2 linked regions of the Xanthocytophaga agilis genome follow. The protein of the gene in region 2 interacts with the protein of the main gene of each other region in a pairwise test. Links are inferred from orthologs where the notes say so. Each region holds a gene or a part of one and is shown on either strand. Other genes may lie near its edges.

The links.
Region 1: the proteins of QNI22_RS16295 (region 2) and QNI22_RS28230 interact in binary tests that used the Escherichia coli proteins (3 or more experiments, as listed by UniProt). The link is inferred for Xanthocytophaga agilis from one-to-one orthologs.

The regions. Positions count from the first base shown.
Region 1 is NZ_JASJOU010000012.1:170,483-186,345, reverse strand. Bases 8,304-11,612 are described here. They hold QNI22_RS28230 (2-oxoglutarate dehydrogenase E1 component), read right to left. Parts: upstream 11,249-11,612; coding sequence 8,504-11,248; downstream 8,304-8,503. Other genes in these bases: odhB (2-oxoglutarate dehydrogenase complex dihydrolipoyllysine-residue succinyltransferase), read right to left, coding at 8,304-8,463. Also shown: QNI22_RS28265 (DUF3536 domain-containing protein), read left to right, coding at 1-788; QNI22_RS28260 (OmpH/Skp family outer membrane protein), read right to left, coding at 832-1,443; QNI22_RS28255 (c-type heme family protein), read right to left, coding at 1,593-2,255; QNI22_RS28250 (GAF domain-containing protein), read right to left, coding at 2,384-4,030; lpdA (dihydrolipoyl dehydrogenase), read right to left, coding at 4,471-5,871; QNI22_RS28240 (hypothetical protein), read right to left, coding at 5,950-6,825; more of odhB, read right to left, coding at 6,910-8,303; QNI22_RS28225 (succinylglutamate desuccinylase/aspartoacylase family protein), read right to left, coding at 11,786-12,721; QNI22_RS28220 (endonuclease V), read right to left, coding at 12,758-13,258; QNI22_RS28215 (ABC transporter permease/substrate-binding protein), read right to left, coding at 13,347-14,924; QNI22_RS28210 (hypothetical protein), read left to right, coding at 15,171-15,863. UniProt on the Escherichia coli protein: E1 component of the 2-oxoglutarate dehydrogenase (OGDH) complex which catalyzes the decarboxylation of 2-oxoglutarate, the first step in the conversion of 2-oxoglutarate to succinyl-CoA and CO(2).
Region 2 is NZ_JASJOU010000005.1:129,346-144,876, forward strand. Bases 11,743-14,719 are described here. They hold QNI22_RS16295 (ABC-F family ATP-binding cassette domain-containing protein), read right to left. Parts: upstream 14,209-14,719; coding sequence 12,277-14,208; downstream 11,743-12,276. Other genes in these bases: QNI22_RS16290 (hypothetical protein), read left to right, coding at 11,743-12,232; QNI22_RS16300 (OsmC family protein), read left to right, coding at 14,564-14,719. In the rest of the region: QNI22_RS16240 (saccharopine dehydrogenase C-terminal domain-containing protein), read left to right, coding at 1-155; QNI22_RS16245 (DUF1338 domain-containing protein), read left to right, coding at 228-1,136; QNI22_RS16250 (pyridoxamine 5'-phosphate oxidase family protein), read right to left, coding at 1,214-1,720; QNI22_RS16255 (hypothetical protein), read right to left, coding at 1,835-7,105; prmA (50S ribosomal protein L11 methyltransferase), read right to left, coding at 7,216-8,046; QNI22_RS16265 (hypothetical protein), read left to right, coding at 8,323-8,688; QNI22_RS16270 (hypothetical protein), read left to right, coding at 8,831-8,992; QNI22_RS16275 (7(1) septoil knot domain-containing protein), read right to left, coding at 9,388-9,750; tRNA preQ1(34) S-adenosylmethionine ribosyltransferase-isomerase QueA, read right to left, coding at 9,827-10,873; QNI22_RS16285 (HAD domain-containing protein), read right to left, coding at 11,027-11,512; more of QNI22_RS16290, read left to right, coding at 11,615-11,742; more of QNI22_RS16300, read left to right, coding at 14,720-14,980; QNI22_RS16305 (NAD(P)H-dependent flavin oxidoreductase), read left to right, coding at 15,059-15,531. UniProt on the Escherichia coli protein: Genetic data indicate it may be involved in ribosome assembly or function.

The sequences.
Region 1 (15,863 bases), on a different replicon or contig from region 2:
TAACAAAAGTAATCTCTACACTGACAATGGAAGAAAGTGTAGTGAGCTTTGCCGTATTATATCTGGGCCAGCAAACAATTATTGCCCATGCACGGGAAAATATGCCCTCTGAAGAATTTATGGAAATGCATAGGGTCGTTCGGGAGCTTTTTTCTCTTGGACACATAGGAGAAGTCATTCATTCCATGGATCAGTTTTTCGGTACGGAGCTATTTTCTCTTCCTTATCTCTCAAAAGATGACCAACACAGAGTATTAAAAAAGATTACTCAAAACACACTGGAATCTATCGAAAACTCATTCAGACAAATCTATGAGCATAATTATCATATGATGAATCTGATGAATACGACAGATTCGTCCCTACCAGGCGTATTTAAAACAACTGTTGAGGTAGTAGTACAAGCCAATCTGCGGGATTTGTTTGAATCTGAGCGCCCCAATATGGATGAGATGAGAAGGCTAGCTAAGGAAGTAAAACGGTGGCATATCAAACCTAATCCGGATACAGTTGGTTTTACGGCCGTAAAACGATTAAATCTCCTTATGAAAGAGCTGGAGTCTACTCCTAGTCTGGATCAGGTAAAATACCTGGCGGAGTGGATGCGTGAGCTAAAACAATTTCCAATGACATTAGACCTATGGATATCACAAAATATCTATTTCTTTGTCGGCAACCGTTATTATGGAGAAATGCGGGATCTGGCAAGGAAAGGAGATTCTTCAGCTCAACGATGGCTAAAGTACTTCACAGAACTGGGAGAGCTTCTGGATGTTAAAATTGTTTGAAACAAAAGAGGCTGTTTCTTTTATGAAACAGCCTCTTTTCATTTTACTTTTGTGTTGCCTTGTATTCCGTATTTAAGCCATCCAATACTTCCTGTGTAATATCAAGATTGTTCTGTGCATATAAAATAGCACTTGCCCCTTTAGTATAGGCAAATACATACTTATAAGGCTTTCCTTTAGTGTATTTTTTCAGATACTCAGAGATTCTTTCCAGCAACTCATCTGTTTTCTGTTGCTCTTCTTTGGCCAGATCGTTAGCTAGCTTTTCGCTATACTGTCTTAATTCAGCATCTTTCATGCGAAGGTTTTGCTCAGCAGCCTGTAGTTGCTCTACACTCATAGAATTACCTTTTCTCTGGTAAGCTGCTACTTCATTTTGCAATGAACGAGCTCTTCCATTTACTTCCTGCTCCATTTTCTCTCTACGGCTTTTCAGATTATCCAATGTAGTTTTATAGTACTCATATTTGGCCATAAGAGTATCTGTGTTTACATACGCAATTTCAGCCGCAGCGGCAGAAGACAGCGTATCTTTCTTTAAATCTACCAATTTAGCTCCTTGCCCGGAAGTATCTGATTTTTTAAAGTGTAAAAAGTATAAGACCGCAACCGCAACCAACAAAACAATGTTTAATGCAAGTGATAAATTTTTCATGAGCAATATTTTTTAGAATAGTGTAGTATCCGCATGCAAATGCATTACAGGAAAAGAATAAAGTTTAAAACTGTTCAAAGATAAAGAGACAAACGCAAAAATCAGAATTTGAACAACTGAACTCGTCAAGAGAAATCAGTTAGTAGGGATTATTTTATATCCATTGGCTGTGCCAGCCTGTTTTTAGGGAATAAAACATTCCATATTCCAATAGGTTCATTCAATGTATAGTTTGTCAAGCTATCCATAGAGGGATAAGAAGCTTTTAATGCTTCAAAGTCTTTTCTATTTAGTTCTTTCCCAACCGTACCATGACATTGAAGGCAGGTTGTAGAAGCCAATATTACAGGTTGAGAATATAACATATATATCGCATCTTCTTGTTGCACATTCGCATCCATTGGTAGTTTTTTCTCTGCATTATAACGATAGGCATCCCACACTTGCAAAGCAGTTTTGCTTACAGCCAGTCTTTCCGGGCTATTTCGTAGTGCTAACCGTTGAATAGTTATACCATACTGTTTTTTCAACGAATCTACTCCTAGCAACCGAAGATTGCAGACAGAACCCCATTTAACAAGATCTTCTTTGTCAGGAAATCTTTCTAATTGGTTTAGCAATCGCTTATCTAACCAATTTGCTGTCTTTTTACCTTCCCGAAAAGTATTTTCTGTCAGCTGAATAGGTGTGATGTGCATTACCTTCCGGCTTTTCATCTCTTCCGCAATTTTTTTATTATCCAGTTTGGTCCCGGTATTACAAGCTACCAAACCAACACAAAAACCCACAAAGATTCCACAGATATACTTCATATATATGATCAGTTTAGCCAATAAATAGACTGCGAAAATAGTATGTTTTCTCACTCATGTGTATGAATATGTAAAAACAAAAAAAGCGTGAGATAACTCCCACGCTTTCAATATCGATATTTAAAGCTTTATCTTCTCTGTATTTCAGATTTAAGCGACTCAACTTCTGCCAGTAATTCTTCTTCACGTTGAGCAGATTCGTGTTGTTTACGCTCCATCTCTTCCTGAGTAGCCATTAGTTCTTCCATGTTCTGACGCATCTCTTCTTCCTGACTACGCATTTGCTCTGTAAGAATAGTTGATTCCTGAAGGAGCTTTTGTGTGCGAATATTTACTTTAGTAGAAGAAAGTGTAGAAGCAATGCTTTCTGCCATCTTCTCAATAAATTCAATTTCGAAGTCTGCAAAATCATTGAATGACGCAATCTCCAATACTCCATATACCTGATCGTTTACTTTCAAAGGTACAATCAGAATACTACGAGGATTTGCTTCTCCAAGACCAGAAGTAATTGTGATATAATTGGTAGGTACTTCTGTCATATATACATACTCACCTTCCTGCCAAACCTGTCCTGCTAAACCTTCACCTGGATAAATCTTTTGTTCAAGATATTTCTTTTTATCCCATGCATAACATGCTTTTAATTCCAGATAAGGCTCAACACCCTGTATTTCGTCGTTAATAATATAAAGACCACCCTGATTTGCATTAGTATATTTTACCAGGCCAGAAATAATCTGATCACACAATTCATCCAGATCTGATGTGTTTTTGCGTAATACATCTCCAAACTTCGCCAAGCCTTCTGTAGCCCAGTTACGACGTTTATCTTCTTCGGCTACACGTTTCAGGTTATCTCTCATATTAATCAAAGAGTTACCCAATACGTCTTTATCACTCAATGGCTGGTGCTCTACTTTATAATTGCCTTTCCCGATATTTTCAGCAAACAATGACGTTTCTCTCAAACCATTTGCCAGTTTTTCTACCGCATCAGCCATTTCGCCCACTTCATCCCGGTTAAATTTGCGATTTTGTTTCTCAGGAAGTTCACCCAGACTAAGTTTTTGAATAATACCTCGTACATAATTAATAGGAAGTACTATATCACGGCTTAATACAATTGTTGCAATTATAGCAAAAAGGATAACGATAAGAGCTGAAATCATCACAACCTGTCTTACAGAAGAGAAGTTTCCTAATAAATCTTCATCTGACAATACAGCCTCTTTCCCCTTATCAACAATAACCCGGTTCAACATCTCAAGCGCTTTCTGAGAGATTGGTAATACCTCTGTTTCAAGAATTGTGGTTGCATTAAACTTAACAATACCGCCATCTTTCTCGTAATCTTCGAAATCAGCCAAATCTGTCATGATTTGCTTTTCTTTTATCTCTACAGTATCGTATTGAGCTAATACACTATCAACCAAATTCTGCTGAGCTTTAGGCCAATGCTTTTTCAGAGAGTTAATACTTTCTTTTACTTTCGGATAGGCTGTTGCCTGCAACTGTTTCAGTGCATCTTTATCTTCCTGGTTACTTTGCTGATAGATCCAGTTAGTGATATATCCTTTGGAACTGATAATAACATTCCGCAAATCTCTTAACGCCAACGTTGAAGGATCAGCTACTTCAATATTATGTTGAATAATAGAAGCGCTTTTGTTTAGTGTCCAAAGACTGATCACTGCATTGACAACAAACATAATTGTAAGCAGTGAGAACCCTCCAATTAACTTTTTCCGAATAGACAAATCTCTAATATTCATGACAGACTGAAACAGTTGATTTTGATATTATATAGCTCATAATTTTCTTTCCTATCCGAAATATCATTATTATTTAGATAATAGTAATCTGTCCTTAAAATCAGGGGCTTTGAAACGTGTAAGTTTGCCTTATCAATATCACCAAAAAGTGAAACGGCTCTCTTATTGTTTGCTAAAACAAACAAACTCAGCTTATTAAAAAGTAAAGTCCTAACTCCTGCTAATTGCAACTCTCAAGGCCACCAACCGGCACTGATCAATATAAATCAATGAAAATCAACAACTTAGTCACAAATAAAAAAACAGGTAAGCTATATCAGAATAGCTTACCTGTTTCAAAAAGAAGAAGTTTCTTACACGGAAAACTTTTTTGCTACTGTTAACAACTGTCCCGAACTATCAGAAAAATCTCTCTCATAGAAAAGATACAGTTTTGAAAATCAAATATTTAGTGCGCGATTTCCAGTTGCAGCCAGACAAGCTTCTTTAAATGCTTCTGTGTATGTTGGGTGAGCATGAGACATGATACCTACATCTTCTGCAGCAGCTCTAAACTCCATAGCTACTACAGCTTCTGCTATCATGTCTGCTACACGAGCACCTATCATATGTACGCCTAGGATTTCGTCAGTCTCCGCATGAGCCAATACTTTTACCAAACCATCGGTATCCATGCTGGCACGGGCTCTGCCTAAAGCTTTGAATGGAAAAGTACCTGCTTTATAAGGAGTGCCGTTTGTTTTCAATTCTTCCTCAGTATATCCTACTGCTGCCACTTCCGGCCATGTATAGACTACTCCAGGTATCAGAAGATAATTGATATGTGGATGTTGTCCTGCAATTGTTTCTGCCACAAATACACCTTCTTCTTCCGCTTTATGTGCCAGCATAGCACCACGAATCACATCTCCAATAGCATAGATATTGGAAACTTCTGTCTGAAGATGATCATTTACAGCGATTCGGCCTCTTTCATCCGTTTTCAATCCTGCTTTTTCAAGTTCCAGACCATCTGTATAAGGACGACGTCCTACAGATACCAGGCAATAATCCCCTTCCAGTTCCAGCAATCCTCCCTTGTTATTCTCAGCACGTACAACTACACTGTCTCCTTTGTTTTCTACAGAAGTTACTTTATGACTGAAGTAGAAATCTGCACCTAGTTTACGCATTGATTTCTGTAACTCTTTGCCCATTGTGCCATCCATGGTTGGAATCATAGAAGCGGCAAACTCTACAAAACTCACTTTAGCACCCAAACGAGCATATACAGAGCCTAGCTCGGCACCAATCACACCAGCACCAATCACGATCAGGTGTTTGGGGACTTCAGGTAATTTCAACGCTTCTGTAGAAGAGATAACCCGTTTTTTATCAATTGGCATGCTTGGAAATGACGACGGTTTTGACCCTGTCGCAATGATGATATTTTTAGCAGAGATCTGTTGTTCCTGTCCATCATTAGATTTTACTTTTACAGTATTCTTATCTACAAAAGACCCAAACCCTATATAAGTAGTAATTTTGTTTTTGTTCATCAGAAACTCTACTCCCTTGGTCATCTGTCCAACCACTTCTTCTTTTCTTTTGATCATTTGTCCAAAATCCAGTTGCATGTCTTTAATAGAGATTCCATGCTGAGCAAATGAATGAGCTGCATTATAATAATGTTCTGAAGAATCAAGTAATGCTTTGGAAGGAATACATCCTACATTTAAACAGGTACCACCTAATGCTGAGTACTTTTCAATAATAGCCGTTTTCATGCCTAATTGAGCACAACGGATAGCCGCAATATATCCTCCTGGTCCGGAGCCGATAACAATTACATCAAAATCCATATGTTTTTAATTAAAAATGTAGAATGTAAGAATGAACAAATCTCGTAAAAATAATATGTTTTTATTAGAAAAATCCTTTCAGTTTTCTAAATACAGCCGCATTTTTTCTATCACCTTCCTGTATTCTTCTATAAAGGTTTTTCCTTTGGGATAATCGCCTGTACTATCAAGCGCATCTCCCAACATTTTCTGTGCTGTGATAGCATCTTCCTGATCATAAAATGTATTTGACCATCGCTCAGGCAAATTGCTGGAAGAAGCTACTCCCAAGCCATGACTGTAAAATTTCAATGGTGACTGCAAAAGACGGGTATCAAAATAGCTTTGCTGTTTATCTTCGATCAGTTGAAAATAATCCAGTATATAAGATAAATGATCAACTAGTCGCTTTCTAATATCTTCCTTTGAAGCTTTTTTGAGAGGTTTTATCCGCCATTCATTTCTATGAGGCTCTAATAAATCTGTCTCTCCTTCTTCATACTTGTGATCTTCAGAAAATAATAAGGATACTTTCCCTATTATGAATTCAGGAAATTCAGCTGTTATACTAAAATCTCTGGGTAAGGTTAATTCCACTTGCATCCAATCCTTTCCTGAATCTATTTTTTTCAAAACATATTCCTGCATAGGTGTATGTCCTACAAGAGTTATCTGTTCTGTCTTATAGTCATAGAGCCAATTTTTAGATACATAGTCTCCTCCCTGAAAAAGGATAGCATACTCTCCTCTTTCGTATAAACGAATGTGAGTATTCTTAAAAATGGAATCGAGCCTACCCTGAATATTTAGATTATTTAACTGAACATCCTTCCTGCCATTATGTTTGAGTTCTATCTCTTTCATTTCTACCTTCATGATTCGCCAGGAACGACTCAATGTGTCACGATCTTCACTACAGGAAGTAGCCAGAAACAGATATAGAATAATAAGGCAAGGCAATAAGAAATATTTCATCTTATCAAAAGGAGGGAATAGTACAGAAAAATCAAGCCATACAAGATTATAGTAATCTTGTATGGCTCAAAAGCAGCCTATCTGTTAGACTTCTAATAATAAGCGAGTAGGATCTTCAAGGAGTTGTTTTACACGTACCAGGAAGCTTACAGCCTCACGTCCATCAATAATACGGTGATCGTAACTCAATGCCAGATACATAATAGGGCGTATCACAATTTGTCCATCTACTACTACAGGACGTTCCACAATGTTGTGCATACCCAGAATAGCAGTCTGAGGAGCATTGATGATTGGAGTTGACAACATAGAACCGAAAATACCACCATTGGTGATAGTAAATGTTCCACCTGTCATATCATCAATTGTCAGTTTATTTTCTTTTGCTTTACCAGCTAAACGTACAATCTCCGCTTCGATCTCTGCAAAACTCATTTGTTCTGCATTCCGAATAATTGGTACTACCAAACCACGGGGAGAAGATACAGCGATTGAAATATCAGCATACTGGTGGTATACGATTTCATCTCCGTCGATCATAGCGTTTACCGCTGGCCATTCCTGCAAAGCCACACAACATGCTTTGGTAAAGAATGACATAAAGCCTAACCCAACACTATGTTTTTCTTTAAATTTATCTTTGTATTTAGCGCGTAAGTCCATGATTGGCTTCATGTCAACTTCATTGAATGTAGTTAACATAGCGGTCTCATTTTTTACAGCTACCAGACGACGAGCTACAGTTTTACGCAAAGACGTCATTTTCTCACGACGGTCGCTACGCTCTCCACTTACAACAGGTTGTTTTGGAGCCGAAGTTTTTTCAGCTGGCTTGGATACCGACGGTTGCGCATTGTTGGCTGCTACCGGCTTCTGAGCATTCACAGCATCATTTTTTGTGATGCGACCATCAACACCTGTACCCTGAACATCTTCAGGTTTAACACCTTTTTCTGCCAGAATTTTATTAGCAGCTGGTGAAGGTGTACCTGTTGCATATGTTTTATCTCCGGATGGAGCAGTCTGAGTAGCAGGTACAGGCTGTGAAGGAGTAGCCGTAGCCTGGCTTACGGGTTGTGCGCCACCTGCGGTTACTTCAATTTTACAAATCAAACCACCAATAGGCAAAGTTGTTCCCTGTGTAGCTACAATACGCAATGTTCCCGCCTGTTCAGCTGTCAGTTCAAAAGTAGCTTTATCAGACTCGATTTCGCAAAGCAGGTCATTTAATTGCACCTGATCTCCATCGTTTTTATGCCATGTTCCTATTGTTACTTCCGTAATTGACTCTCCAACAGTAGGTACTTTCATCTCTACTGTTTGTCCTGTGGCCGCAGCTGGCTTCACTTCTTCAGCAGGAGTTGTAGTCTGAGCAGTTGGTGTAGAAGTTTTTGGTTGTCCATTGGCTTCATCAATACGAGCAATCAAAGTATCAATCGCAATGGTTTCACCTTCCTGAACTACAATATGTAATACACCCGCAGCAGGGGCATTTAATTCAAAGGTCGCTTTATCAGATTCCAGTTCACAAAGAACTTCATCCATTTGTACAGTCTCGCCATCTTTCTTGTTCCATTTCGAAATAGTTACTTCCGAAATAGATTCACCGACAGCAGGTATTTTGATGTCTAAAGCCATAAAGAATATAATATAGAATGATTAGGTTTCTTAAAAATAGTTATGAAAGAGCTCTTTTGATAATATCTGCTTGTTCCTGAGCATGTACTTTAGCGTATCCTGTAGCAGGCGAAGCACTTGCTTTACGAGCAATCACTTCCATAGCCACATATTTATATGTACGCATTACATATGACCAGTATCCCATGTTCTCAGGTTCTTCCTGTACCCAGCAGATTTTAGCTTTTTTGTCGTACTGCATCAACAAATTATGTACCTGCTTGGCTGGGAATGGATGCAACTGCTCCAATGCTATGATAGCAATATCATCACGTTTTTGTTCCTGACGAGCCTCATACAATTCATAATACAGCTTACCAGAACACAATAAAACTTTCTTCACTTTTTTAGGATCTGCCTGAGTATCTGCAATTACCTCTTTAAAGCTTCCAGTTGTAAACTCTTCCAGCGGTGATACAGCCAATGGATGACGTAACATTGATTTTGGAGACATTACAATCAATGGTTTGCGGAACTCCCATGCCAGCTGACGACGCAATAAATGGAAGAAGTTGGCTGGTTGCGTAACGTTTGCTACTACGATATTATTTTCAGCAGCTAGTTGCAGGAAGCGTTCCGGACGAGCATTTGAGTGCTCTGGCCCCTGTCCCTCGTAGCCGTGTGGCAGTAGCATTACCAACCCATTCATACGTTGCCACTTGGTTTCAGATGGAGCAATGAACTGATCAATCATTACCTGTGCACCGTTAGCAAAATCGCCAAACTGGGCTTCCCAAAGAACCAGTGCATTGGGGTTTGCCATAGCATAGCCAAATTCAAAACCAAGTACACCATATTCAGACAACAAGGAATTATAAATCATGAATTTATTTTTTCCTTCTGCTGTAAAGTCAAGGTTGTTATATGCCTGATTGGTTTCAGCATCATGCAACACAGCATGACGATGGCTGAAAGTACCACGCTGTACATCCTGTCCACTTAAACGAACAATCTTTCCTTCTGCCAGAATAGAACCATATGCCAATAGTTCTGCAGCTGCCCAGTTCAGTTGTTTTTTCTCAAAGAACATTTCCTTTCTTTCTTTCAACAACTTCTCAATCTGTTTTAACGGACGGAAATCTGCAGGAATATTTACTAATTTCTGACCAACTTTTTCTATTACATCCAGACTTATACCTGTTTCCGGAGACTTATCGAAATCCTCCTGAGCTGATCTGCGCAATGCATTCCAGGCTTCTTCATTTTTCTGATAGTAATATGGCAGAGGCTTCTGCTTAACCATATTTAAACGATCCTGTAGCATGTTGCGGAACTCTTCATCCATCTTCTCCGCAAGCTTTGCATCTACATCACCCCGTGTAATCAACTGTTTGTTATAGATTTCACGTGGGTTAGGATGTTTGGAAATAACGTTATATAAAGTTGGTTGTGTAAATTTCGGTTCGTCAGATTCATTATGACCATGACGACGATAACACACCATATCAATAAAGATATCCCGGTTAAAGCGCTGACGATAATCAGCAGCCAGCTTAGCACAAAATACTACTGCTTCCGGATCATCACCATTTACATGTAATACAGGTGCGTCTACAATTTTAGCTACATCTGTACAATAGATGCTGGAACGTGCATCTTCAAAGTCAGTAGTGAAACCAACCTGGTTGTTAATCACAAAGTGAATAGTTCCACCTGTATAATACCCTGGTAGTGCAGACATCTGAGTTACCTCATACACAATTCCCTGTCCTGCCACAGCAGCATCACCGTGAATTAATATAGGCAATACCTTATCATAGTCACTCTGATACAGAACATCGGCTTTTGCACGGGAATATCCTTCTACTACAGGGTTAACTGCTTCCAGGTGAGAGGGATTAGGAGCTAGTTTTAACTGAACTTTCTTTCCTTTTGGCGTTTCGATCTGAGAGGCATATCCCATGTGGTATTTCACATCACCATCGCCCATAGTCAGGTCAGGTGTATAAGCGCCTTCAAATTCGTTAAAGATATTTTCATAGGTTTTACCCATGATATTGGCCAGGATATTTAAACGACCCCGGTGAGCCATCCCAATGATTACCTCATTTACGCCTTGTTCCGCAGTCTCACTGATAATCGCATCCAAAGCAGGAATTGTAGTTTCTCCACCTTCCAGTGAAAAACGTTTCTGACCAATATATTTTGTATGCAGGAAGTTTTCGAACACAACTGCCTCATTCAGCTTGGTAAGAATACGTTTCTTCTCATCCAGAGATAAGGTAAACGCAAGCGCTTCTTTTTCTACTTTCCCTTTGAAATATTCCAGAACCTCAGGCTCACGAATATACATAAACTCAAATCCAATCTTTCCTTCATAAATCTTTTTCAGGGATTCAACCAGCTTCCGTAACGTTGCTGGTGCACCTAATACTTCTCTGGCGGCTTCAAATGTGGTATCCAGATCGGCATCCGTCAAACCAAAATCTTTCAGATCCAGCATAGGCTTACGATCCCGACGCTGACGAACAGGATTGGTATCTGATTTTAAGTGCCCGCGCATACGATAGCCATGAATCAGATTTCGAACTGCAATCTCTTTCTGTATATTTACATCTGTTCCTGTCTTAGTTGTACCATTAACTGCGGTTCCATTGCCGTTCCCTCCATATTGATTAGAGAACTCAAATCCTTCAAAGAATTTTTGCCAGCTGGTATCTACCGAGTCAGGATTTTCTTTGTATGCCCGATAGAGTTCGTCAATATACGCACCATGCGCATTGGCGATGTAAGAATATTTATCCATGATTACAAAACACTAGTTTTCTGAGAGATGATATTAGAATGTATATTTATCTATTTAAATGCCCTTTTACCTGAAATGGAATCTCTGAATAAAAGGTAAACAACTGATAACTAATCCACTTTTATCTTAAAATAGCTTAATTTTATGCAAAGCTACAAAACGCTCTATTATAGCATAATTGCTAAAGCGTTTGTACAGATTAAACAATGTATGAATCAGTTAAGTTTTCATTCAATTTTAGAACAAACCTAGACAATTATAATATAAGAAAGAAAAAATAATAGGTTTTTAGGAAGGAAACTCTCTCAAAGCAAAAGATTTATTGGCAGAAAAAATTTTAAAAGAATTTAAGAGGCTGTATAAATCATTTTGTAAGGGCTACAAAGGCATCTTTTGTATTCTATCTGCACCTGTTTTTCAATTCATAGTTAATTAAAGTTATCTACAAAAACTGCTCGTTGAGCTTCTTTACGAACAGTTGAGACAACCTCTATCAGACAAGAAGCCAGCTTTTTCATAAGCAGATCTGAGAATGATTTATTTTCCGACATGAATAAGAGCATCACCAGAGTTTACAACTGGCATATTGTTCAAGCCAATAATATATCCATCATAAGGACTCTTAATTGTTACCTGAGACTCACCATATGGATCTGTAATAGTTGCCAAAGGCTGATTTTTTACAACTTTAGAGCCTGAAATGACAAATGGATTAAAAATACCGGAATCTTTGGTCCTCATCCAGGTAGTACTTTTAATAGTAATTGGAATCTGTTTTTTCTCTTCCTGGTCTCGCATTTTCAGATAGTGCATGATTCTCCTTACACCTGCTTTTCCTTCGGCAATAGCATGCTCATCCAGTCGCAGTGATTCACCACCTTCAAAAACCAGAATTGATTTGCCTGTTTTTAAGGCTTCTTTACGAAATGATTTATCAATTAATTCAGTATTGACAATAAAGGGGGCTCCAAAAGCTGACGCTAACTCTTTGTTCTTTACATGATCCAGATTGCAACGAATCTGAGGAAAGTTAGCTATCCGATCACCTCCTGTATGAAAGTCAACCCCATGGTGCACATGAGGTAAAATCTCTGTCATAAGAATGTGCGCCATGCGATTAGCAAGTGACCCATTGGCAGATCCTGGAAAACAACGATTCAGATCTTTTCCATCTGGCAGATTACGGGAATTGAAAATAAATCCATATACATTGACCAACGGGATGGCTATTACAGTTCCAATGTCAGGCATGAGGTAATTCTCATTGATAAGCCGCCTCACTATCTCTATTCCATTAATTTCATCACCATGAATTCCAGCAGTTAATAACAAACCAGGACCATCTGTCTTGCCACGAAATACATATACGGGCAGTTCAATCAATGTATGTGATGGCAGCCGTGCAATAGGAATCTTAATAGAAACAGCTTTCCCTACAGGAACAGGTGTATTGTAAATGTAGATGTCAGACATGGAATTATATCAAAGAAAATCTTAGATGCCACAAGATTACGCAAAAACAGCATCCCGACATAACCGATCTACTTTTTTAAGTAAAGTAGGTAATCTAAATTCACCGTGCATCTGTTTTATATACTCACCTGCCTGTTGTATATCCAGTCCAGCGGATGTGACAAATAAGGGATTCTGACTATCACCTCGTAGTACAGCAACAGCAGGAGCTTCGTGAAATCTGGTTTTGGCAACTCCCACAACTGGAATCTCTTGATTCAATGCATGAAACAGATATCCTCCTAAGCCTTTCTTTTCGGGAGCAAGATATACGTATCCGTCAATGACAACAGTGGTCAGTGTTTCAGCTATAGGTTCAAGTACAGCAAGCAGACAAGGTAATTCACGTTTATAGAATTCACCAGATACATAAGGTGCGACATCATCAATACGCTTACTAATCTGCTGGGCTTCCGTTTCATCCGTCCAAGAAGTAAAGAGCAAGCAAGCTACCGCAGCGTGGTCATCCCGGTAGTCAACATCAAGACAAGCAATCATAAAAAATAGGTTATCAAAAATTCGAAACTGTCAAAGTCTATTCCACTATAATATCAATCAATAGTCGCCGATTACTTGTACATATAATTTATTTTCCAGACATGAGGTATCTTTGTAACTCAGAGATGGTTTGTATATGTAGCTTTTTACTTTCTGCTTCCCGCATCATTAAGGCATAGGCATTATTAAATCCAATAGGCTTTTGCCATTCCAACTCATATCTCTTTTTAAACTCCTGAGCAACATATGTATATACTTTTGTAGGATCTCCTTTAAGAGAATCCAGTTTCTGGTTTTCTGGTTGTAAAATAACGAGTAAGCCTGTTCCTGTGTATTCGGGATATAAATCGATGGCTCCGGCTTTCAGTGCATCAAAACAAATCTTAGTTCCTCCCAAACCAGTTTTGGTAACTACCTCCAGATTTGTGTAGCCTTCGATTAACTGCTTTAAGAGTTCAGCCAGAATGTATTGCTCTGAAAAAACTTTGGAACCAATAATGATAGTTCCTTCGGGCCCTATACTTTTTTCTAGATGAAATTGTTTTTGTTTCTGTATAAACTGTTTGGCAACCTCAGCAGGTAATTTGTGCAGGTAATCTACCTCATAGTTGAGAGCTGTCATAACAGAATCATTGATCGAATGTGCAAACACCCTCAATACAGCTTGTAGCTGAGGATATTTTACCAGCGTTTGTCTTCTTACTACCCAGGCAGCCTGATAAGGAGGAAAGGCCTGCTTGTCATCTTCCAGCACACGCAAGTGATAAGCTTTGATACGTCCGTCTGTGGAGTACCCGCTGATTACATCTACGTTCTCATGAAAAATAGCCTCATACATGAGAGACTGGTCCAGCAGCAGATTACTAATCGATAATCTATATGTTTTTATTAGTCCCGGGTAACCATCATCACGTCCAGCAAACTCATGAGCAAAGCCTGCTAGTAAACGGGTTTGTTTTGTTTTAGGGATTATATAGAGTGCAGACAGAAGTATTATGCCTACCACTATCCAGCTACTTATTTTTAGACCTGACTTTGCAAACTTATGTGTTTTGTAATCTGTGCGTTTTTGCAACCATCCCAGCAAGCCATCAAATAAAACAGCCAATAAGGCTGCAGGAATCGCCCCTGCCATAATCATGGCTGAGTTGTTAAGTGCAATGCCTCCAAAAATAAATTCACCCAATCCACCTGCAGCTACATAAGCAGCTAGTGTAGCTACACCTACATTAATAACTGTTGCTGTACGTATGCCTGCAAAGATTACGGGCATTGCCAGGGGAATTTCAACTTTGGTTAGAATTTGCCATTGGTTCATACCCAGTCCCAATGCAGCATCTCTAACAGAGGCGTCTACTTCTCTGATACCCACATACGTATTTCGTACAATCGGAAGCAAGGCATACAGAAACAAAGCAAAAATAGCAGGCTTCACTCCTATTCCTAACACAGGAATAAGAATACCTAGTAAAGCAATGCTGGGTACAGTTTGTAAAATTCCAGTAAAACCTATCACAATGGATGCTACTCTAGGTTTATGGCTAATCCAGCAACCCAAAGGAACCCCAATAACTAATGCAACCAGTAATGCTAGGAAGGTTAAGCCAATATGTGTAAGGGTTTGTTGAAGAATCTTATCAGACTGTTCGTAGAAGAATTGAATCATGTATGAGGTTATAAGCAATGGCTTGATTAATACTATCTGATGAAAGTTAACTCTAATTATAAAATATAGTGCTCAAAACAAAGTCCTATCCTCGTTTTAATGCACACTCAAAAGCTATATTCTATTGATTGTAAACTTGTCATTCCTTAACATATTTTATTTCACACTCACTTCATTCACACGTATTTTTTATGTATATTGTAACACAATAATTCACTACAACTTAATTACCAGAGAAACTATTTTATGCCAAAATATCATACAAACAAAACTGCAATTCGCAAATATAAATCTGAATACCACCGTCTATTGGCGCATGAAGCTCGTTTAAATGAGCAGCTTCACCATCTATTGAAACGTATCAAAGCCATTCAAAAAGATGAGGAGCAATCACTTGCTAACCAGACTCTTCTCATTACCCTACTGGCTCATGCCACTCAACAAAAAGCGGAACTGGAAGCTCAACCTGCCTCCAAAGAACGAGACAAACAACTCAAAAAAGCAGAGAAAGAGTATAAAGAGGTCAATGCCCAATACAAACGCAATGAGTATCATCTGGCTGTGCTGGAAAAGAAAAAGGATAAAGACAATGCAGCTAAATATATTCTCAAAGAACTAAAACGTGACCAGGTGCGTATCCGTGCCAAGGCAGCCTATGATATCTGGAAGAGACTTGAGCAGGAAGAGCAGTATGAGTTTATGGACTTTGAACTATTCAAAGCTCTATACTTTGTCAAACAAATAAAGCAAGCCGATTTTCAGAAAGAAACTACAATACAAAAGGCTCTGAAACGTACAACGCTATCTTTACCCAAACCGACAGAAACAACAACTCGTTTCATTCCATTTGTTTACGTTACCCGAAACAGTGGTGCTGTTGTTCCATCTCACCATAGCACAAATTTTTCCAGGATAACCATTACATCTTCTCTTTCTTCT
Region 2 (15,531 bases):
ACTGGCGCGCTATATCATGGACAACAGCAGCCTCTGTGGCGGCAGTTGTGGAAATGGTAGCTAATGAATCATTGCCACAAAAAGGCTTCCTTAAACAAGAAGATATTCCTTTTGACCTCTTTCTGGCAACTTCTAACGGTACTCTATTCAAATAAATTCAGAATATTCCGGAAATAGATTCCGGAATATGTATATCATAATTCAGATCAGTAAAACAGTATCCCATTATGAGTACAGATCGAAAAGAAACCTTAACATTTGTTCTGAACGGACTTATGCGCCGTTACAAGGAACGGGTTCCGGATGTTAATCATATCCTCAATGCCATGGTTAATGAGGGAATTATTCAAAATGCCGATGAGATAGAAAATGACCATATAGCCTTTCGAACTATGGGAGTGCCACAACTTGGCATTCAATCTTTTGAGAAGATATTTATGCATTATGGCTATCAGAAACGTGATTACTTTTATTTTGAGGGAAAGAAGCTGAATGCCTATTGGTTTTCTCCACCTGAGCCTCATTTTCCACGTATCTTTGTTAGTGAGCTACGTATTCAGGATTTGTCGGAGCCTGCTCAGAAGATCATTACCAGCTATACAGATGAAGTAAAATCAGATCCGGTAAATGATCTTGATCTGAATGATCCCGCTGCTGTGGATGCTTTTTTGCATAAACCTCTCTGGCGTACTCCTACCTGGGAAGACTATCAGATTTTGCAGGCAGAAAGTGAATATGCTGCCTGGGTTATTTACAACAGATATTATCTGAATCATTACACAATCAGTGTTCAAAACCTAAAAAAAGGTTACAACACGCTGCCTGAATTCAATGCTTTTCTGGAGCATACTGGCATAAAACTCAATGACTCAGGTGGCAAGATAAAAACAAGTCCGGATGGAGGATTGGCTCAAAGTTCTTCTGTGGCAGAAATGATTGAGGCAGAGTTTGCTAAGGGCGATAAACATCAAATATCAGGTAGTTATGTAGAGTTTGCAGAACGCCGTGTACTACCTCAATTTCGCCATTTACCTCCGGATCAAATCAAACGTGAACACCTACGGGATGGATTTGAAACCAATAATGCCGACCGCATATTTGAGAGTACCTTCACCAGTCAAACACAAAAGCAATAGTATTCCATAATAAAAGAAGCTTATATCCTGATTTTACTAGGCTATAAGCTTCTCATTACCATTACCACCAGAAATCTTTAAGAACCGATTCCTAACTTTTCATGTTGGGAGGATTTATCAGGCTCTCCAGTCAGTACACCTTTGATCATTTCGAACAAAGTCTGCATCTTACCACCTGGACTATCCCAATATTCTGCTTTATAAGGAGTAATTTTTAGCAAAGCTAAACGAGGATCATCTTTTCCTCCTGGAAACCAAGCTCTGAAAGCATCCGACCAAAGCTCTTTAATTTTCTGAGCATCTTTGGTTAACTCAGCGATTCCGGAAACAGACACATAGGTAACTGCATCCTCATCAGAATAGCTTATCTGTACTTTATTGTTTTGCTGCAGTTCTTCTACTTTATGAGAGTCATCACTTGTGAAAAACCATAAAGTGCCATTTTCATCCATCTCCTGTGTTGCCATTGGGCGGCTTCGTAAATCACCCTGAGAGTCAATTGTAGTGAGCATGGCAATTTTAATGTCCTTGATTTTATCTTTTAGTTTTTCGTATTCTGCGGGTTGCATGGATTGAGCATACATAGCTTTCTACATTAGAAGTTAATAAATCAGAAAATATAACTGATGAAAAAAGTATGCCTTAAAGCAAAACACCCTGACATCTCTGCCAGGGCGTTTTGGTTATATAAGCTAGAATTAGAAACCATCCTCTTCTTCTTCATCGATAGTTTTAGGCTTCTCTTCTTTCTTCTTCTTCTCTTTGGTATCCGCTTTAGAGTCAGCCTTTTTATCAGATTTCTTTTTCTTTTCTTTCTCCTTCTTATTTTCTTTTGGAGGTGTGTTTTCTTCTCCTTCAGGCTGTGCACTTTCATCCACTCCCCCTTCTACCAGTTTCTCATCTGCCTTATCTTTAACCTTAGAATCTTCCTTCTTAGGTTCTTCTTTTTTAGGCTCTTCTTTCTTCACAACAGACTTTTCTTTCTTAGGAATTTCTTTTCCTTTATTGTGAGTACCATTGAAATGATCTTTAAATCCGTTTACATCATTTTCAGTAGCCAAAGCTACAGTGAATGATTTTCCTCCTTTTCCTTTGGAAGAAACTACTGAATTAAAGTTCTCATCAGAAGAAAGCAATGAATACTGGCCTTGCTGATAGTTCATATAATACCATTTATCAGATGAAATCTCCAGATAAATAGTAGCCTGGTCACCTTCAGCTGTTTTGCGGATTTCAACCATACCATCAAAAGCAGAGTTGATGTCGTTGTTTCCAATATTTGATACACCGATTTTACCTACACTACCAAAACTTTTAGATTCATCATTCCACAGCAGATCCACATTAGACAATACCAATGGTAGCGCAAATCGCTTGGAAATCTGAGGCATTGGAATATATTCAATAGTCAGTTTGTCTTTCCAGTACTGTGTTTCTTTCTCACCAATAATCTGGGCAATCTTCATCAGGAATCTTTCTTTATTATCTTCTGCAGCCTCCTGCCCTACCCCTTCATTTTCTTTTGCTTCCAGAATTCCTGCTGCCATCTCATCATAGATCTGAGTCGATGTAGGGAAATTCCATCCCATTAGAGTATTGAAGGTGTATTTATTGGTTTTGAGGTCAATTTCCCCACTTCCTGAAGAGACAGGCAGATAATTTCCCGGATCTTCAAACAGCCTCAGATTTCCTTCCAATCGGATCTTACCTGTATTATCATCCAATATGAATTGATTTCCTGCATATTTGTTATTCTTAGCTCTTTCAGGATCAACAACCTTAAATTCGTTTCCTTCATCATTGTTTGTAAGCTGGCCTTTGGCCATCAGAATGTCTTTATCATCTGCATGGCTCTTGGCAGAAATAAAGGTAGTATAGACAGAAGATGTTTCTTTATCAACATGCACACCCACAGTCATCTGTGTCTCACCACTCTTCAGATTCTCATCTACAGTAATTGTTACCCCTTCATCCTCTGGCTTACTTTTGTAAGAAATCCAGTCAGCAAGACTACTGGTAGATTTTAAGTCCAGCTTCACAAAGCCATCGAGATCCAGGTATTTTCGAGGAGATTTCATAGTGATAGCTCCTTTAAACAACATCCGGGATGTCAGATAAAACTTATCATCTTCATCGACAATACCCGTAGCAGCTGTATATTCAAGCGGTGCATCCTTCTTACGTTTTGCTTCTTCTGTACGTGTTTCAAAGTCACGCATTTTTACGTTAAAGGTTTTTCCTTCAAAGTTGGTATAGGCGTATGTTGCGTTACCTGCAAACTTTTTACGAGACAAGATCTGAATTTCACCGTCAACCAGCTTGTGATAAGAGGTTGTTGTATCCAGTGTCAGTACAGCTTTTGACAAAGGTTGCATTTTAGCATTCTCAGTAATCATTACTGTTCCTTTGCTTGGATAGATCCGGGCATCAGCAGAAACGATGTATGGAATACCAGATATACTCAATGTCATTTTATCAATATTATAACCTGCCACACTACCATTGAATGTCAGTCCTTCATGCTGCGGATTGTTGGATGTAAATGTAGAAGTCTTCACATCCCCCTTCATGAATACTAACTTTTTGTCAAGCAACCAGGTAGCTTCCTGAATAGATGTCTTATACTCACAATAAGGGAACTCCAGACTGGCAAAACCAATGAGATCAGGGTTTGTGCTGGTCTTGATTTCTACCATCCCTTTGCCCATATCAAAGTTAACGTTTACAAAGTTGGCAAGTAATGACGGTTTAGTCAGAGTCTTGGATTTAATACGAAACTCTGCATCACCAGCACTGAATTTATTTTTTTCAAAAGAAAATGAAGGAGAGTTTATGTCTGAGTCAGGTCTATCAAACTGTCCATCACCAAACAAACCATTTCGTCGTACAACCATAGTACCACTAAAGGATGCACCTGTCTCTTTATAGATTTCAAAAGGAGTCTTAGTACTGGATATCATCATACTATCCACTTTGGCTTTCCACGTCAGCTTAAAATCTTTTACAGTCGCTTTTGGTACAGCCACACTTCCTAAAGTAGCCGCTTTAATATCTGCCTGAGGGCCCCGCGCAAATACAGAGTCAGGGGTAAAGATAATATCTTTGGCTGTCAAAGTAGTATTCAGGTGATCAATGCGTCCAGAAGCTCGTAAGCCTTTGCGATCCATAACCAGATCTCCGGCAAAGATCATACGGCTATCTTCACTACCAAAAAGAGGATAGGTGCCTGACGGAACTTTATGCTTAAACCCAAGAGAGTTATCAGACATAGCAATAAGATCTTCTTCGAATTCCGGGAATATACCATCCGAATAGAATGTACCCTTGTATTCGGGGTTCTTTGAGTTCAAACTGTCCAGTGTAATACTTGGAACCTCAAAACGCACATTTCGGTTATACGAACCATTGATACGGTCTTTCTGGTCAAAATAGATTGCAGCACCTGATTGTACATTCAGACGTGGGTATTCGGGATAATCTCTCAAACCAGCTTTGTTATCTGGTTTATTGATATATAATGTTCCTGCAGAATACCGGATTTCTGATCCTAACTGCACACTGTCTGATTTGCCCTTAGCTTCTTTTGGGGTAAAGAGAATAGTATCAATCTGGTTCATCTCCACAGTAAATTCGTCATACAGGAAGGAGAATCCAGATCCTTTAAAGCGGAAGTTACCAGCCTGTACTTCGCCTTCCAGCAGGAAGTTACGGTCTTTAAGCAATTGAATTTCTTTACTTCTTGGCAATACATATACCTCCAGTTTTTCACTCAATGGGAATTTCTCCACCCCTCTTACCGTCAGTGTATTGGTTTGAAGATCCAGGGACGCATTGGGTTTATCCTTAATATAGGAATTGATAACAAAGCTATCATAGTCACGTTTTTTATTACCTGCCAACACGTTATGATCTCCTTTACGCGTCATACGCACCTCATCCATATCAGAATTATAATCCACAAAACCACCCTGCATCATCCGAATCATCGCATTACGCACTACAGACGGATTAAGCTTATATGTGGTAGCTAGTTCTGTAATAGTAAAAGTAGTACGTTTGGCCTTTTTCGCTTGTGAAGCTAATATTTGCAGTGGATGGAAAGAATACATGCCACGCAAATCAAAATACCGTGTAGAATCATAGAAATCATGAGATTCCAGAATACCAGGCACTTCCATACGAGCATTCAATGTATAGAAATTGATCTCACTGCTGTCAGGGTTCCATTGCAACCCATCCATAACGATATCTACTTTATGGAATGAGTTGATATAAGGAGTATTCTGAAAACCATCATTTTTCTGATTTAACCGCAACTGTTTTGTAAACGGTTTGTATGTCATTCGTGCTGCAGGGTGAAAAATAGAATCCCGACGCATAGGTATAGTCATGCTAACCTGTTGACCAATAATAGTAGAATCCTGAAATTCGTATTGAGTTCCCCGCGTTTTAAACTTTGTCTGTCCATCTTTCACATAACTCAAACTACACATCTTGCCATATAATGACTTGCTGGACATTTTCCGGCCAGACAATGAAAATCCACCTTTGTAAACCAGATTGGGTCCAATATCTTTGATGACAATATTGCTATATAAGGATGTAAATTTAGGATACTCTGCAGTTGCAGGAGAAGAATGTTTCTTACTTGCAAACTGAAAAACCCCAGGCACAGGAGTCTCTATTTTTTCAGGGTAGTGCAGAGTAACATTATCTGCTGCTAACTGAGATTTTTTCACATTAAAGCTGAAATCTTTTAGTTCTACATAAATCTCTGGTTTTCCAGCAGTACTCCAGTCAAACTTTCCACCTTTACCAACAAAAGTACCAGTTTGCAACATTACAGATCCGCTTGTTTCTTTCAGAGCAGCGGAATCGTGTGGACTGATAAATGTAAAGTCTACTTTTGTCAACACCAGTACAGGTCCGGAAACCTGAGGCAAAGCAGATTGTAGAAACGTACTCTCAGGTGTTTGGAAATTATCTCCCCATCCACTATTCGCATCTGATTTTTGTTCAGAATCTGTAGCCGGAGTACCCCAATCATCTGTTTGCGGTTTCTTTTCTTCTACAGGTGCCTCCCCCCATCCATCATTTTGTTTAGCCTGTGCTGTAGATTTATTGTTCGTATTCGCTGTTTTAGTCTTGTTTTTTGAACTTGTTTTAGGTTTGTCATCGAAAGATGCCCAAGGATCATCATTTGTTTTATTAGCGGTTTTCTTATCATCCTTTGAATCAAACGATCCCCATCCATCATCTGCGCTCTTTTTGCTGGCATCTTCAGCTGGCTTATCATCAAATGATCCCCAACCGTCATCAGCCTTTTTGGGCTTAGCGGTATTCTTTGTAACTGTGTTCTTTGCAGGGGTTTTCTTGTCATCTTTTTTAGGCGTTTCAACCACCGCCTCTTCTATCTTTTTTTCTTCTTTTGGTTCTTCAGCAGGAGGCAATACTTCAGAAGGAGCTGCCTCTCCAATAAACTCAAACGTATAACTTCCACCATTTACCAGCAAACTATTATAGTGTGTGCTATACAATGCTTTATTCTCAAAGAATACAGACATATTCTTTAAAACTTCTCCCAGTGTTTTACCATCATACTGGTTTACTGACTTTTCTATCACATTTAATAGCTTGGAATATTCATCAGCAGGTGTATTCTCTTTCGTAATTGCATAAGTCAGAGTTCCAAATAATGATTCATAATGTGGAGAGACACGGTATTTCTTCACATTCATTTTCTGTGTAATAGCTATTATTTTGGTTCGCTGGGCATCATTCAGGCTATTCCAGGCCGTTCCAAAGTCAGAACCCAGTTGAGTTAGCTTTTCGTTTTTAGTGCTTGCCAGCATCTTAGACACATCCGCTACAAACTCTTCCTGTTTGTCCGAAATTTTAAAAGACTGCGCATATGTTAGTATGGTTGCTAACAGATTGAATACGAGAAGAATGTAAACTTTCTTTTTCATCTAAGATTCGTTTCTTTATTAAACGTTTTTTTGCACTAGCTGGTATACTCACAAACGTATTTGCTCTCTGCGCTAAGAGCAACTTATGGCAGAGAGCTTCTTTTTACTACTTATCTTTTTTCAAACCACAAAGACGCCCATTGGTGTTTTGAGGTCTGTTGTTTCTTAATTAACTGAAATTCACTAGCTCTTTTTTCAAGTTCAGGGATATCCTGTTCATAAAAACCACTTAGCAACAATGTACCATTGGTTGTTAACTTACTGGCATACAATGGCATTTCATCCAATAAAATATTACGATTAATGTTAGCCAATATAATATCGTAAACATCTTCCAGTTGTACAGTGGAGATCGTTCCTTGCTGTACGCGAACTTTGTCAGATTGGTTCAACTGACAATTTTCTACAGCATTGGTTACCGCCCATTCATCTATATCAAAAGCATCTATCAGAACTGCACCTCTTTTCTGAGCCATAATAGCCAGAATACCTGTTCCGCTACCTGCATCCATCACTTTTAATCCTTCATGTTCTAACTGTAACTGACTTTGAAGAATCAGTGTAGTAGTTTCATGATGCCCTGTACCAAATGACATCTGAGGGTTGATAGTGATCTCATAGGGATACTTTTCTTCAATCTGATGAAATGATGCTTTTACAATACATTGATCATCGATTACAATAGGTTGATAATTTTTTTCCCACTCTTCGTTCCAATTCTTACGTTGCATCTCTGCAATTGTATAGTCAATTGTCACAAAATCAGTGTATTTTTCAACAACTGACTGCCATAATTCTTCATTAAACTGCAACTTTTGTACATAGGCAATAATGCCTTCGTCGAACTCTACAAACGATTCATAGCCAATTTCAGCTAGTTCGGCGATAATAATCTCTGCCCATTCAGGCGATACGAAAACTTTTAACTCAATGAAATCCAATGTGGTAAGGGTTTGTATAGTATTTTTTTGCCAATTACAAAAATTAGAATTTATAAGACAGTATCCAACACGTTCAGTGTCACAAACTTACATAAGTGATTTTTAGATAAGCGGTGGGCATCTCAACTAATTATTCACAACACTTTCTGTCGTAAAAAAACAAAGTTCTTCTTTCTCCTCAGTAGAATAAAAACATTATACTGCTTATTGGTACTATTTGTTCTCTAAGGTGTCTTATGGGATAGTAAGATTTTTCCAACTTTTCTCATTCATAGCTTGAGCAAACACTACCTCCACACCTCAATTTTTTCTCTTATCTCCATTTTTGCCAATAGTCAATCCTTAAAAAGCTCAGCCGATAGCATCCGCTCCAGGTATCAAGTACCCGAACCAGCTTATGTTGTAGCCTCTTCTGATCGGATTGTAGATATACAGGCAATAGGTAAAAAGCGATTGGATATTATATCAATAGCTACTAGTAACGATCAATTTTATCTTGTATCTAACACGAAAGGTATTACAGGAATGATTGCAGCCTTGCTTGTTAGCCAGCATAAGATTGAATGGAATACATCCTTTTTCTCAATCTTCCCCAACCCAAAAGCTGCCAGTAACAACACATACTCAGGTACTACACTATAAAGTCTGTTATCTTCACAGATAAAACTTATTCCACTTAGTTCTACAGATTCTTTTCCTTCCAAAATGACTCTTACAGGTAAGTCAACAGAACAACGAAGAAAGCTTGCATCCTGGATACTACAACAACTACCTACTTTATCAAATGAATTACCTCAAGTCAGTAATGCGGCCATATACTCGCAGCCTGTATACTGGAAAAGCAAGCAATAAAACATGGGAACAATTGATAACAGCATTGGGATTCATACTCGAAATAGACATTCAGCCCGGTTATCCAAACCAGACAGATAGAAATCAAACCTGAGGTCATGATGAAAACCTCCATCCGTTAGCACCTATCGCTGATTATAAACTTGAGCTTCTTACACCTGCGGATAATATAAATATAAAAAACTTTCAGATTATGGACGGTTTCTCCAAAGTCAACTACAAGGTTTACTCAGTCAACCTATACTGTTAACACCTTCTATTTTCCATTTTTTACATTATGGTATATCTCCATTTGCGATTGGCTGGAACTGGGTCGTAGATAAGGATAGTGGTCATATATCTATCATGAGAGCACTACGACAGGCTTCAGAAGCCAGGTTTATATATATAAAGAAAGAAATATAGCATCTGCAGTATTTGAAAACAACTACACCAGAATCCTATGCAGCAATCAACGCCATGGCTCAGATTATTCAAAAACGGTATAGGTTACCGGCAGCCAGCAAATGAGGGATTGTCAATGTAATAGATAGAAAACTGAGCAAATGATCGATTTTCTTCAATATAGACACGATAATTGGCCAGGTTACGGTTCTTGGTAATATACCAGATTCCAGGTTTATCAGCATACAAGGCATTATCTTCCTTAAAGACCTGCATTTTAGCTAATCCTTCACTTTCTTCGATATATACACGCACATCTGCAAAAGACCGATCCTTTTCCAGATAAATGGCACCATAGACCTCGCAATAATCAATAGAAAGTTTTTTAGGAGTAGTATTAGCAGGAACTGACGAAGAACAGATAATACCAATTGTCAGAAGAGAGAAATACAGAGCTAAGGTTTTCATGATCAGGCAACTAAAACCTTTAGAAATACAAAAAATCCGTTCCTCTTACTAAGCAGAAGAACGGATTTACTATAATTTATAGAATCAGCATTGCATCACCATAGGTAAAGAAACGATATTTTTCTTTGATCGCAGTCTGATAGCAATGATGGATAAAATCAAATCCCCCGAAAGCTGCTGTCATCATAAACAAAGTAGACTCAGGCAGATGGAAGTTAGTTACCATTGCATTGGTAATTTTGAAATCATATGGAGGAAAGATAAACTTATCTGTCCATCCCTGATTAGGCTTCAAACGTCCATTAGCAGATACAGAGGATTCAAGTGTACGCATGGTAGTAGTGCCAATAGCACATACTTTCTTTTTATTGTCCAGTGCCACATTTACTGCATCTGCTGTAGAAGCAGGTACATTGAAGTTTTCAGAATCCATTTTGTGCTTGGTCAAATCTTCTACATCTACCGGACGAAATGTACCTAAACCCACATGCAATGTAATGGGAGCCAGATGCACACCTTTGATTTCCAGACGACGTACAACCTGCTTGGTAAAATGCAAGCCAGCAGTTGGAGCAGCGACAGCTCCTTTATTTTCAGCAAAAATAGTCTGATAGCGGTCACGATCTTCAGGTTCTACCTTCCGCTTGATAATTTTTGGCAGCGGGGTTTCACCCAATGATTCAATTGTATGATAGAAATCTTCCGGAGTACCATCATACAAAAAACGAATAGTACGGCCACGGGAAGTAGTATTATCGATCACCTCGGCAACCAAATCTCCATCTCCGAAATATAACTTATTACCTACACGAATTTTACGTGCAGGATCTACAAGTACATCCCATAAATGAGCTTCACGATTTAATTCCCGTAATAGGAAAACCTCAATTTTTGCCCCTGTCTTTTCTTTGTTACCATACAAACGGGCAGGAAATACTTTAGTATCGTTCACCACCATCATATCACCATCACCAAAATAGTCGATGATGTCTTTGAACACGCGATGTTCGATAGTTTTGGTCTGGCGATTAACAACCATAAGCCGAGCTTCGTCCCGATTTTCGGCAGGATAATTGGCAATCAGGCTCGCAGGAAGATCAAACTTAAACTCAGAGAGCTTCATAGGTAGGAATTACAAACACCTTTGGAGTGTTTTGTCAGTTTAAAAACAATAGATTTTCAGTATAAAACCTCTATTTATTACAAAAGGTTGCAAAGGTAGCGAAGTAAATCAGGAATACAAAGAAATGTATCTGAAATGATGATATTATCACTATCAGCCTGAAATGAGCAATTGTGCAGTAGCCAAAGCTTCCCTATCAAATCCTTTGGAATAGGTTGTAATTATACAATTCTGCTTTATAGTTGGTTCAAGTTCATGCAATGACAAATCATCATCTACAATAATGTACTTCTCATACCGGTTCTGTAATATAAATAACGTTAATTCTTCTTTTCTATTATTTGCTTCTGTATATATGGGCAATAATGCTTCTATTGGAGTGTAAATTTCTCTGTTTTGAAATATAAGAGCTAGTTCGTCTCTGTTTTTGGTATGCCTGCGTGAAGAAGTAACCACAATGCGAGCATCTATTTGTTGCACCAGTTCATTGAAATTCTTTACACAGTCCTGGCGAAAATCTGAATACCCATCCTCATGCAACACATCCGGCTTCCAGATAGGTGTTGTAATCAATACTCCATCTATATCCAGAAATATATACCAAGGGGTAACAATAGTATTTTTATGTTTATTTATCATGATATTGAGACTATTACATTATAAATGCATTACGAATAACTGTAGTTTTTATGTTCAAATAATTATATTCGGCCAAATTCGTCTAAACATTTTAAACTACCAATGTCCATAGGTCAAAACATCAAAGAAGGTATAGTTAAGCTATTAGGAGAACTGGTTCTTATTACAGCAGGTGTGTATCTGGGTATTGTTGCCAGCAACTGGAATGAACAACATAATGAAACGATTAAACAAAAAGATTTTCTTAAAAACCTGTCTATGGAGATTGACTCCAACCAGCAAAAATTACAACAATCTCTGGCGTATCGTGAACACGTTCTGAAAACAAGCCAGGAGTTATATCATACACTTGGTAAAGATAGATTACAAGCAGGCTTCTGGAAAAGTGGAGGATTTCAACTAATTTCTGGATGGAAAGGTATCTATATTCCTCCTTTGGAGAACTCTGTGTACCAGTCTGGTCTGATTAGCAATACACTCCAAGGACTTGATTTTGAGACTATCCATGCTATTGCACAAGTATACAATTATCAGGAGGAGTACAAGCTATGGACTCGTACCCTTATTTTTGATAAAGTGACAAATATAGACAATCGGATAAATACAGCAGAGGCATTAAGTCTGTTTCAACCCTGGGCTGATATTATTGGAGTAGAAAAAAGTCTGATGCGAAGATATTCCTCTGCCAAAACTCAACTTCAAAAGAAAATAAAGGAGTAAGTCTGATACAAGTTTCTTGCTTCGCATCAGACTTTATGCTATAACTATGCTAGCTTTTTTTCCAATTCTTCTACTTCCAGTGTTGCCATTTCCCAATCTTCCATCGTTTTATCTATTGTCTGCATTACCTGTTGATATACTCCTGAGATTCTGGTAACTTCTTCTGTATTATTCTCAGCGGAGAAATGAGCCATCTGATGCTCCAGATCATGTTTTTGTGTTTCCAATTCTGCAATTTTCTTCTCCAACTCTTCTACACGGCGATTCGCTTTCTGAAGATTTTTAGTAACAGTAGGGTCAGCAGATATGGGTTTACTGGTAACAGGCTTGGTAGTAACAGATTTTGTTTCTACAGGAGCCACCTGTGTAGCTTTATTTTTCTCACGTTCTGCATACCATGTTTCAAACTCGTCATAGGTACCAGGATATTCTTTAATCTGATAATCTTCTATAAACCAGATCTTATTAGCTACATGACTTACAAAGTGTCTATCGTGGCTTATGACTACATACGTACCTTCATACTGTTCAAGGGCCTGAATAAGAATACTTACCGACTGCATATCCAGGTGGTTGGTAGGTTCGTCCAGAAGCAAAAAGTTAGCCTCAGAGATCAGCGTTTTAGCCAGAGCCACACGAGATTTCTCCCCTCCGGAAAGGACTTTGATCTTCTTGAACACATCATCATTGCTAAAAAGAAAACACCCCAGAACAGTTCTAAGCTCTACTTCTGTTTTATTCGTACCAGCTTGTTTGAGTTCATCCAGGATAGTATTCTCAACATTCAATGCTTCCAACTGATGCTGGGCAAAAAATGCAAAATTTACGTTATGTCCAATCTCACGTTTTCCATCTATGTTTTCCGTTCCGGCAACAATGCGTAATAAGGTTGACTTTCCTTTACCGTTAGCTCCGATCAAGGCTATTTTGTCACCTCTTTCGATACGAGCAGTAGCGTGTTTAAGAATAGGTTTCTGTGGATAAGACTTACTTACATCTTCAATAGAAAGTACATTGCGTCCACTTTGCTGGCGGAAGTTGAAACGAAAATGCACTTTCACATTTTCATCCACAACCGCATCGATCATATCCATTCGATCCAGTGCCTTTACACGTGATTGCACCTGACGCGCTTTTGTTGCTTTTGCCTTGAAGCGTTCAATGAAACGTTCTGTCTGACGGATCTTAGCCTGCTGATTTTCGTAAGCACCCCGCTGAATTTCATTTCGCAAAGCTTTCTCTTCCAGATAAAAGCTATAATTTCCAGGATAAGTAATTAGTTTCTGATTGGCCACCTCTACAGTAGTTTCAATGGCATTGTCCAGAAATTCTCTATCGTGAGAAACAATTACATAGGCACCTTCATAGTCGCTTAGGTAATCTTCCAGCCATTGGATAGAGGGTAGATCCAAGTGGTTAGTAGGCTCATCCAGAAGCAGCAGAGCTGGTTTGGAAAGAAGCATTTTAGCCAACATAACACGCATGCGCCATCCTCCGGAAAACTCACGCAAAGGACGTTGCAGTTCTTCTGTACGAAAACCTAACCCTTCCAGAATCTCTTCAGCTCTTGCCTGAATGGTATACCCTCCCAATGTATCAAACTGTTCTTGTAAGCGGGTAAGTTTATCGATCAGACTATCCGTATAGGAAATTTCCAGCTGATGTAATAACTCATTGATCTGCTGCTGAAGTTTATTCTCTTGTTCAAACGCCTGCATTGCAACTGACAAAATGCTGTCTTCAGTCTGATAGGAAAGTAAATCCTGATTCAGAAAGCCAATGGTACAGCCACCCGCTTTGGAAATACTGCCTTCATCTGGCTGATATTCACCATCTATCAAACGTAGTAATGTCGATTTTCCGGTTCCATTCAATCCTATGAGGCCAATTCTATCTTTGGGTTTGATGTGTAAATTTGCCTCCTGGTACAATGCCCGCCCACCAAAGTAAAAAGAAAGATTATTTATAGATAACATCTTGATTCAGACAACTTAAAAACTGTTTTTTCACAAAGTTACGAAAAAATCAAAGGATTTAATATAACAAAGTGTAACCCAACAAAGAGATGAAACAAATGCAACCTTCTATAGGGCTAGGCTCCATCTAAGGTCAAACACAAAAATCTGTCAAATAATTTTTGCATTACGTTACGATTTTAACCCAGGTTAAAATTATTCTCCTCTAGTTGCCGGATCTTTGTCTCATCAAAATCAAATAAGAAAACACCTCAGACCACCAAAACCAAAATGCAGATTATAGATTAACTTGGCTCAATAGCAATTAATTATTTATATTTCTCACACATTTTTATACCTTAAACAATCTATTATTATGAAATTCTCAAGAACTGCAAGTGCAAACTGGAAAGGAACTGGCATGGAAGGCCAGGGAACAGTATCTACTCAAAGCACAACATTGAACAAAGCACAGCTTTCATTTAAAACCCGCTTTGCAGATGGTGTGGGTACCAATCCAGAAGAATTAATTGGCGCAGCACATGCAGGATGTTTTACCATGAAACTGAGTTTTGTATTGGCCGAAAAAGGATTCACTGCTGATAATCTGGATACACAGGCAAAGGTTACATTTGAAGATGGTAAGATAACTGCTATCCATCTGGATCTGACAGCTACTATCCCTTCTATTACAGAAGAGGCATTTCAGGCAGCAGCTTTAGAAGCCAAACAAAACTGTCCGGTATCCCAATTGCTGAATGCTGAAATTACTCTTAGTGCTAAACTAGTCTAATATTCAGAACCCTCTCTCATTTAATGAGAGAGGGTATATTATTTTTTGAGCATTGTTTCCATTTTTGGCTTTATTATCATGACCTGGAACAACTCCTTAACCCAGCTATTATACATTGATTATCCAATTGTACAAGCTCCTATGCTGGGCGTTTCCACTCCTGAAATGGCTGCTGCCGCTTCCAATGCAGGTGCGCTAGGTTCTCTGGCAATAGGTGGACTGTCTCCTGAAACAGCTCAGCAATTGATTCGAAAGGTCAAAGCACTTACCAATAAACCATTTGCGGTTAACCTGTTTGCACATCCAATTCCAGATCAGTTCTCAATAGATGAGTTTTCTCAAATGAATACTTTTCTGGAAAAACTCTGTAAAGAAAATGGAGTACCGTATACACCTCTTACGATTGAAAATGTGCGGTTTTACTCTTATAAAGACCAACTGGATATCCTATTGGAAGAGAATACAGGGATTATCAGCTTTACATTCGGAATCCTCACGGATGAAGAAATTCGTTTACTAAAATCAAAAGGAACTATTCTTATAGCAACAGT